2 regions of the Xanthomonas sp. CFBP 8443 genome follow, and region 2 is predicted to be linked to the other one. Evidence: riboswitches for the same ligand, from Rfam matches in the RefSeq annotation. Region 2 holds a riboswitch; the other holds the start of a gene.
The links. A riboswitch is a leader RNA that binds a small molecule or an ion and turns the genes downstream of it on or off. The one in region 2 is predicted to bind cobalamin.
Positions count from the first base shown of each region.

Region 1: it holds a riboswitch for cobalamin, as region 2 does, so the genes downstream of both, btuB (TonB-dependent vitamin B12 receptor) here and metE (5-methyltetrahydropteroyltriglutamate--homocysteine S-methyltransferase) in region 2, are expected to answer to the same signal.

Region 1 is NZ_CP102592.1:912,525-917,135, reverse strand. Features, by position in the region: gene NUG20_RS03885 (phasin family protein) at 271-642, shown strand; gene bioD (dethiobiotin synthase) at 938-1,630, opposite strand; gene NUG20_RS03875 (free L-methionine (R)-S-oxide reductase MsrC) at 1,887-2,369, shown strand; gene NUG20_RS03870 (TfoX/Sxy family protein) at 2,366-2,809, shown strand; cobalamin riboswitch at 2,836-3,055, shown strand; gene btuB (TonB-dependent vitamin B12 receptor) at 3,167-4,611, shown strand, end outside.
Region 2 is NZ_CP102592.1:430,406-435,016, reverse strand. Features, by position in the region: gene NUG20_RS01715 (response regulator transcription factor) at 1-343, opposite strand, end outside; gene NUG20_RS01710 (hypothetical protein) at 423-692, opposite strand; gene dusA (tRNA dihydrouridine(20/20a) synthase DusA) at 1,177-2,196, opposite strand; cobalamin riboswitch at 2,341-2,594, shown strand; gene metE (5-methyltetrahydropteroyltriglutamate--homocysteine S-methyltransferase) at 2,807-4,611, shown strand, end outside.

The DNA of each region.
Region 1 (4,611 bases), 480 kb from region 2:
GATTCGGGATTGGGGATTGGCAAGGGCGGCATGACGGCAACTGACCCATTGCGGATGGACGGCCCTGTTCCCGGGTGCCCGCGTAGGCGCAGCTGGCGTCCGCCCAATGCGTCCGCAGGCCAGGTCGGCGCTAGGCAGATCGCCTCCAACCTATTGATCCGAAAGCCACTTTGAACGAAGCCTGAGCGGCTTCAGAAAATTTTGTTGCATTGCAGCAGAATGCGCGTATGTTGCACTGCAACAGCAATCGGCATTCCCTGGAGTTGCATGATGTCCGCTCAGTTCAATGATCAGTTCAGCAGCTACACCCAGCAGTTCGCCGCCGCCGCCGCGCGGGCCAACCGCCTGGCGCTGGAAAGCGCCGAGAGCGTGTTCGGCGTGCAGCTGAAGACCTTCGAGAAGAACGTCGCCGCGACCACCGGCTTCCTCGGCGAGCTCACCGAAGCGCGCGACATCGGCAGCGTGCAGTCGCTGTGGCCGAAGGGCCTGCAGATCGCCCGCGACAACTTCGAGCGGCTGGCCACGGCCAACCAGGAAGTGTTCGGCCTGGGCCTGAAGACCTCCGAAGCCATCGGCCAGCTGGCCAAGAACCAGTTCGAGGCGGCCACCGATCAGGCCGCGCCGAAGGCCAAGACCAAATAAGCAAGACCAGACAAGTCCGCTGCGGCACAGCCGCAGGACTGACCAGTGGTACGCGCGGGTCCCTCCCCCCGTGCAGCCAAGACCCGGTAGATCCCTCCCTCTACCGGGTCTTTTTTATGGCCGGGACTCGGGACTCGGGACTCGGGATTTTCGCAACTGCCAGGCATTCCTGTGCTTCTTGCGGATGTCTCAGCCCGACTTTTCGGTCCGTTGGGGCTGAAATCCCCTCCTCCACAAGAAACCCTCCTCACGGCCGCCATTCCTGCGCTGCGCGCGCTCGCGGCCAGGCACCGAATCAGCCCGCCGTCTGCTCGCCCGGCCATGGGTGCAGCTGCGCCGCCAGCGCGGCCGGATCCGGTTGCGGCCGGTACGGCAGCCGCCCCCAGCAGGGCATCGGCAAGCGCTCCTGCAGCATCTGCATATTGGCGTCGATGCGTTCCATCGCCGGATCGATCTCGTTGCCGATCCAGCCGATGCAGCGCAGGCCGTCGGCGGCGATCGCCGCGGCGCTGAGCCGGGCGTGGTTGAGGCAGCCCAGGCGCAGCCCGACCACCAGCAGCACCGGCAAGGCCAGCGCGCGCGCCAGGTCGGCCTGGTCCAGCGTCGCCGACAGCGGCGCCGCCCAGCCGCCGACGCCTTCCACCACCACCACGTCGGCCTGCGCGCGCAGACGCGCGAAGGCCGCCGCGATCGGTTCCAGCTCCACGCGCACGCCGGCCTCGGCGGCGGCCAGTTCCGGCGCCAGCGGCAGCGGCAAGGCATAGGGATTGAGGTCCGCGTAGTCCGGCCGCGGCGCGCTGGCCGCCTGCAGCGCCAGCGCATCCTCGTTGCGCCAGCCGTCCGCGCCGCGTTCGCAGCCGCTGGCGACCGGCTTCATGCCCACCGCCACCTGCCCGCGCGCGCGCAGCGCATGCAGCAGCGCGGTGCTGGCGACGGTCTTGCCGATGCCGGTATCGGTGCCGGTGACGTAGAAGGCGGGGAAGCGCATCGTCGCAGGATCCTCGGGGCCGCCACATGCGGCGCGGCCGCGCAGGATAGCCGGCGCCGTGCCGCCGCGTCAGCGTCATCGGCGATCTGCCCGTGCGCAAAGGGGCCATCGCGCCGATGCATGCGCCAAGGAACACGTGGGGCGCAGGTCGATCGCTGCCAGCGACGGCTCGGCCCATCCAGGCACGCGTCCGCTCTCCCTTGCGTCGGCCGTCTCCGCCGCCCAGGCCGCCACCGGCCGCTGCTAGACTCGTGCGATGTTCGCTTCCTCTTCGCTCACCGGCAGCAAGCCGGAACAGTACGCCCAGTTGCTCGCCCAGGCCCGCTCCCTGGTCAGCGGCGAACCCGACCGCATCGCCAATGCCGCCAACCTGGCGGCGCTGGTGTACCACGCGCTGCCGCGGTTGAACTGGGTCGGCTTCTACCTGTACGACGGCAAGGAACTGGTGGTCGGGCCGTTCCAGGGCCTGCCCGCGTGCGTGCGCATCCCGCTGCACAAGGGCGTGTGCGGCGCCGCCGCCAGCAGCGGCCAGACCCAGCGCATCGACGACGTCGAGGCCTTCCCCGGGCATATCGCCTGCGATGCGGCGTCGCGCTCGGAGCTGGTGGTGCCGCTGCTGCGCGACGGCGAACTGATCGGCGTGTTCGACCTGGACAGCCCGGACCTGGCGCGCTTCGATGCCGACGACCAGCACGGCCTGGAGGCGCTCGCCCAGGTCTTCGTCGACGCGCTGCGATGAGCACCGAGAAGCTGCGCAACATCGGCCCCAAGAGCGCGGCCTGGCTGCGCCAGGTCGGCCTGCGCACGCAGGAGGACTTGGCGGCGGCCGGCGCAGTGGGCGCATTCCTGAAGGTCAAGCGCGCCGGCTTCAAGCCCAGCCTCAACCTGCTGTACTCGCTGGAGGGCGCGCTGACCGGCTGCCACTGGCAGGAACTGCCCGAGGCACGGCGCACGCAGTTGCTGGCCGAGCTGGACACGGCGGCGGCGGCGCTTCCGGCGCAACGCGGCCTGCCGGTGGCCGGACCGGTGGCGACCACCCATTTCGACCGCGACGGCGACCATAGCGATACGCCGTATGCGGACTACGCCGACGACGCGTCCGGCGGCCATGCCTACGACGCCGAGCGCGACCGCGGACGCGACGACGACGGCCACGCCGGCGAGCGCGACGCCGACTGATCCGCGCGCCACGCCGCCGATCGCGTACAATCGCGCCGCTTCAAGGTGACCTGCCGGCCCCGGCCTGCAGGTTGAAACGGGAAGCCGGTGCGTCTTGCGACAAGGCCGGCGCTGCCCCCGCAACGGTAAGCGATCCAAGCTGACGACCTGCGCCACTGTGCAAACCGCATGGGAAGGCGTCGCCAGCCGGGAGTTCCGACTCCCAGATCGCCAGCCCGGAGACCGGCCTTGCAGTCCACTGGTTGCGATGCGGAGGGCGTCGCGGCGTGCCGCGCCGCGTCTGGCGCCGTCCGCTTGCACCTTCCGTTCGCGACTCCTTCGCCGTCACAGCGCGCAACCGCGCGCCGGAGTTGCCCCATGTCGTTCCGCCTGCTTTCGGTCGCGATCGCGTCCGCCCTGTCCCTGCCCTCGCTGGCGCTCGCCGCCGATGCCGCCACCGACCTGGACCAGGTCCTGGTCACCGCCACCCGCACCCAGATCTCGGTCGAGGACAGCGTGGTCCCGGCGCAGGTGATCGACCGCGCCGAGATCGAGCGCAGCCAGGCCACATCGCTGGCGCAACTGCTGCAGGGCCGCGCCGGCATCGGCGTGTCCAACCAGGGCGGGCTGGGCAAGCTGACCACGCTGAGCCTGCGCGGCAGCGAATCGGACCACGTGCTGGTGCTGGTGGACGGCGTGCGCATCGGCTCGGCCAGCGCCGGCCTGGCCGCGTTCCAGGACCTGCCGCTGAGCCAGATCGAGCGCATCGAGGTCGTGCGCGGCCCGCGCTCGAGCCTGTACGGCTCCGATGCGATCGGCGGGGTGATCCAGATCTTCACCCGCCGCGGCGGCCAGGGCCTGCAGCAGAACCTGAGCCTGGGCGCCGGCAGCAATGGCCTGCGCCAGGCCAGCGCCGGCTTCAGCAACCGCGGCGAGCGCGGCTGGCTGTCGGTGCAGGGCGGCTACCAGAACACCGACGGCATCAACGCCTGCAACGGTTCGGCCACCCTGTTCGCCGGCTGCTTCATCGACGAGCCGGACCGCGACGGCTACCGCAACACCTCGCTGAGCGCGCGCGCCGGCTATGCGCTGAGCGACACCCTGCGCATCGAAGGCCAGGCGCTGAACATCGACAGCCGCAACGAATACGACGGCGATGCGCTGTTTGCCGGCAACGAGGCTGACAACACCCAGCAGGTGTTCGGCGGCAAGCTCGACTGGACCCCGTCCGAGCGCGTGCACGTGGCCGCGCAGCTCGGCCGCAACACCGACCAGGCCGACAGCTACTACCACGCCGCCGGCAGCGACACGCGCAGCTTCGTCAGCACCTTCGACAGCCGCCGCGACACCGCCTCGCTGCAGGGCGACTTCGGCCTGGCCGAGGGCCACCTGCTCAGCGCCGGCGCCGACTGGCAGCGCGAGGAAGTCACCGGCAGCACCGCCTTCGACGTCGACCAGCGCGACAACACCGGCGTGTTCGCCGAGTACCAGGGCCGCTTCGGCGCGCAGCAGGTGCAGGCCAGCGTGCGCAGCGACGACAACGAGCAGTTCGGCCAGCACACCACCGGCAGCCTCGGCTGGGGCCTGGCGCTGGACGGCGGCTTCAAGCTCACCGCCAGCCTCGGCACCGGCTTCAAGGCGCCGACCTTCAACGACCTGTACTACCCGTTCTCCGGCAATCCGGAACTGAAGCCGGAGAAGTCCAAGAGCGGCAACCTGGGCGTGGCGCAGTACGCCGACACCTGGAACTGGACCTTCAACGTCTACGAGACCCGCGTCGACGACCTGATCTCCTACGACGCCGTCAGCTTCCTGCCGGTCAA
Region 2 (4,611 bases):
GCGCGTTGACCCGCGCCAGCAACTCCTCGACATGGAACGGCTTGACCAGATAGTCGTCGGCGCCCTGCTTCAGGCCCTCGACCTTGTCCTGCCAGCTCGAACGCGCGGTGAGGATCAGCACCGGAAACTTCTTGCCTTCGTCGCGCAGCGCCTTGATCAGCTCCATGCCCGACATCTTCGGCAGGCCGAGGTCGATGATGCCCACGTCGAAGGGCACTTCGCGGCCCATGTACAGGCCTTCCTCGCCGTCCTGCGCCGCATCCACCGCGAACCCCTCGCGCTTCAGGCGAGCAGCCAGGGTCTCACGCAGCGGGGCTTCGTCTTCGACCAGAAGGATACGCATGAACTCTCCCTAGTTACTTCTTACGGATGGCCGGCGGCCGGGGCATTGGATGTTGCAAGCTGAACCAAACTATCCTGGCTCAGGGGTTATCGTCGCGTGGTGGTTCCTGCGGCTCGATCGGGCGCGGAACGCGCGGCGGCGCGACGCCGCCCGGTTGCGGATCGTCCATGTAGCGAACGCGTCCGCGGCCATCCATGTACTTGACCCGGTTGATGTCGCGTCCGTCGAACGGCACGCGCTCGGCGCCGAGGATCTGTCCACCGGTGGACCGCTGGACCCGCCGCACCGCATCGGACAGCGAACTGCCGTTGTAGTCGCGCGCCCGGGCAGCATCGCGGGCCTGCGCCATGGCCGGACCCGGACCACGCTGCTGCGCCCAGCCATGGCCGGCAGCCGTGAGCGCGAACGCGATCACGACAGCGGTGCGGCAGCGGCGGAGAGTGGCAAGGGTCACGACAGGCATCCTAACGGACTGATCGGAAACGTTCAAAAGTTGTGAAACGGACCGCATGGCGACAGCGGCACGATTCTGCAAAATCGAGCCAAATTCTTGATTTTTCGGGGTGAATCCGATCTGAACTTTTCCGCTTGCGGCTGTCGGCGTTCAGGCAAATGAACTCCCATCGGCGCTCCTGACGGGCTGTCCCCGGCGCTGCCCGGCCCCGGTTGTGCACGGTCTGCCGCCCTCTCGGAGGGTGACACTGGTCGCCGCAACAACCTGAACAAAATAACTGAACGAGCGTCAAAAGGGAGCCAGCGGCATCGACCCAAACCGTATGGGAGGAAGCACAGGTCCCGGCAGGCTCAGACACTCGCAACCCTGCCAAGCCCCTTTACGCCGCGGCGCGCGCCCCGCCCTCGGTCGGCTGCAACGCCTGTTCCAGCAGCGCCCAGTCCGCGCCCGGCCGGTGCGCGCCCTCGCTGAGCGCCTGGCGGAACGCGCGGCCGCCCGGCTGACCGTGGAACAGGCCGAGCAGGTGCCGTGCGATGTGCTTGAGCGCCACCCCATCGGCCAGGCGCGCCTCGACGTAGGGCCGCAGTGCGCGCAGCAGCTCGGCGCGCGGCCGCGGCGTGGCGCCGGTCAGGGCCGCGTCCAGCCGGTGCAGCACATAGGGATCGTGGTAGGCCGCCCGGCCCAGCATCACCCCGTCGACCGCCTCCAGCTGCGCCTGGGCCGTCTCCACCTCGGCTAGCCCGCCGTTGAGCACGATCCGCAGCTGCGGGCGTTCGCGCTTGAGCCGGTGCGCCCAGTCGTAGCGCAGCGGCGGCACCTCGCGGTTCTCCTTCGGCGACAGGCCCTGCAGCCACGCGTTGCGCGCATGCACCACGAACAGCCCGCAACCGGCGGCGGCGACCTGGTCGACGAAGGCGAGGAAGACCGCGTAGTCGTCGTCCTGGTCCACGCCCAGGCGGCACTTCACCGTGACCGGGATGTCCACCGCCTGCACCATCGCCGCCACGCACTCGGCGACCAGCGCCGGCTCGCGCATCAGGCAGGCACCGAAGCGCCCGGCCTGGACCCGGTCGGACGGGCAGCCGCAATTGAGATTGACCTCGTCGTAGCCCCACTCCTGGCCGATCCGCGCCGCCTGCGCCAACAGCGCCGGATCGCTGCCACCCAGCTGCAGCGCCAGCGGATGCTCGACCGCATCGAAGCCCAGCAAGCGCGCGCGATCGCCCAGCACCACCGCATTGGCATGCACCATCTCGGTATACAGCCGCGCCGACGGCGCCAGCAACCGGTGGAACACGCGGCAATGGCGATCGGTCCAGTCCATCATCGGCGCAACGGACAGGCGCAGGGAAGCGGCGTAGCGCGCGGGCAGGTCGGAGGTCTGGAGCGGAAGCGTCATTGGGCGCGGCGGTGCTGCGCTGCCGCTTGCCGCGGGAGCGCCAGATCATTGGCTTTGGGATCAATAGCTTACACGTTCGCCGTGAACGTTGCCGGCCAACGTCGGCGAATTCACTTGGCGCTTGACCCGCCGCCGCATCCGGCCTATCGTGCGCTCGCCGAAGGTATCCATCGCTTCATTCGGATGAAGGGATGGATTTAAACGGGAATCCGGTGAAGGCCGGCGCCGCAAGCGCCTGCCCATTCCGGAGCTGCCCCGCAGCGGTGAATGGAAACGACCTCCGTCAATGGCACTGGGCCGGCGCATGCCGGCCTGGGAAGCGGCGGACAGTAGGCGCGCAGCCGGCACGGTGCGCTCGTCCATCAGCCCGAATACCGGCCCCGGCCGGAGGACCTGTGCGTCCTCCGATTCGACCTGGCGTCTCCGCGGGGAGGCGGCCGGAAGCCGTGCCGTGGCCCTGCGCCGCGCCGCGCTCTTCCGCCTGCCCGCGTGGCGCCGGTTCGCCCGCGGGGGCGAAGGTCGCTGGCGTGGCGGGCGTCCCGTGCGAACGGGCGGACGGCGCGCGGTTCCTTCGTTCCTCAATGCCCATGAACGCAATGAGGAAACGCAAATGACGATCGTGACCAACCTGGGCTTCCCGCGCATCGGTGCGCGGCGCGAGCTCAAGCGAGCGCTGGAAAGCTACTGGCGCGGCGACAGCAACGGCGCAAGCCTGCAAGACACGGCGCGGCAGTTGCGCCAGCGGCACTGGCGGCTGCAGGTCGAGGCCGGGGTGGACCTGCCGCCCAGCAACGACTTCAGCCTGTACGACGCGATGCTCGACACCGCGTTCCTGTTCGACGCGATCCCGCAGCGCTACCGCGCGCTGGCCGATGCCGATCCGCTGGCCGGCTACTTCGCGATGGCGCGCGGCACGCAGGAGGACGGCCTGGACCTGCACGCGCTGGAAATGACCAAGTGGTTCGACACCAACTACCACTACCTGGTGCCGGAACTGGCGCGGCGCCAGCATTTCCGCCTGCGTGGCGACAAGCCGTTGGCCGAGTTCCTGGAAGCCAAGGCGCTGGGCATCACTACGCGGCCGGTGCTGATCGGGCCGGTGACCTTCCTGCTGCTGTCCAAGACCGTGGACGGCAGCGACCGCTGGGCGCTGCTGGACAGCCTGTTGCCGGCCTACGCCGAACTGCTGCAGCAACTCGACGCTGCCGGTGCCGCCTGGGTGCAGATCGACGAGCCGGCGCTGGTGCTGGATCTGGACCTCGCCGCGCGCGAGGCCTATGGCCGCGCCTATGCGTTCCTGGCCCAGGCGCCGCGGCCGAAGCTGCTGCTGACCACGTATTTCGGCGAGCTGGGCGACAACCTGGAACTGGCCGCGTCGCTGCCGGTGGACGGCCTGCACGTGGACCTGGTGCGCGGCGTGGCGCAGTTGGACGCGGTGCTGCAGGCGCTGCCGGCCGACCGCGTGCTGTCGGCCGGACTGGTCAACGGCCGCAACGTCTGGCGCACGCCGCTGGACACGGCGCTGACCCTGGCGCGTTACGCGGTCGGGCATGTCGGCAGCGAGCGCCTGTGGCTGGCGCCGTCGTGTTCGCTGCTGCACGTACCGGTGGATCTGGAGCAGGAACAGCGCCTGGATCGCGAACTGCACGCATGGCTGGCCTTCGCCCGGCAGAAACTGCAGGAACTGCGCACACTGGCCGATGCGCTGCTGGAGCTGCCGCACGCGCAGACCGAGCTGGCAGCGGCGCGCGAGGCGCTGGAGACGCGGCGTGCGTCCGCGCGCGTGCATCGCCCCGAGGTCGCACGCCGGGTGGCGGCGCTGAGCGAGGATGCCGGGCGCCGGCAGTCGCCGTATCCGCAGCGGCGCGAGGCGCAGCTGGCGGCGTTGCGGCTGCCGGCCTACCCGACCACCACCATCGGCTCGTTCCCGCAGACCGCACAGGTGCGGCAGGCGCGCGCGCAGCACAAGGCCGGCAAGCTCGGCGATGCCGAGTACGATGCGTTCCTGGCCGCAGAGACAGAACGCTGCGTGCGCGCGCAGGAGCAGCTCGGGCTGGACGTGCTGGTGCACGGCGAGTTCGAGCGCAACGACATGGTCGAATACTTCGGCGAGCAACTCGACGGTTTCGCCTTCACCAAGCACGGCTGGGTGCAGAGCTACGGCTCGCGCTGCGTCAAGCCGCCGATCATCTACGGCGACGTGCGGCGTCCCGCGCCGATGACGCTGCGCTGGACCCAGTACGCGCAGTCGCTGACCGACAGGCCGATGAAGGGCATGCTGACCGGACCGGTGACGGTGCTGCAGTGGTCGTTCGTGCGCGACGACCAGGAACGCGCGCAGACCTGCCGGCAGATCGCGCTGGCGCTGCGCGACGAGGTGCGCGACCTGGAGGCGGCCGGCATCGGCGTCATCCA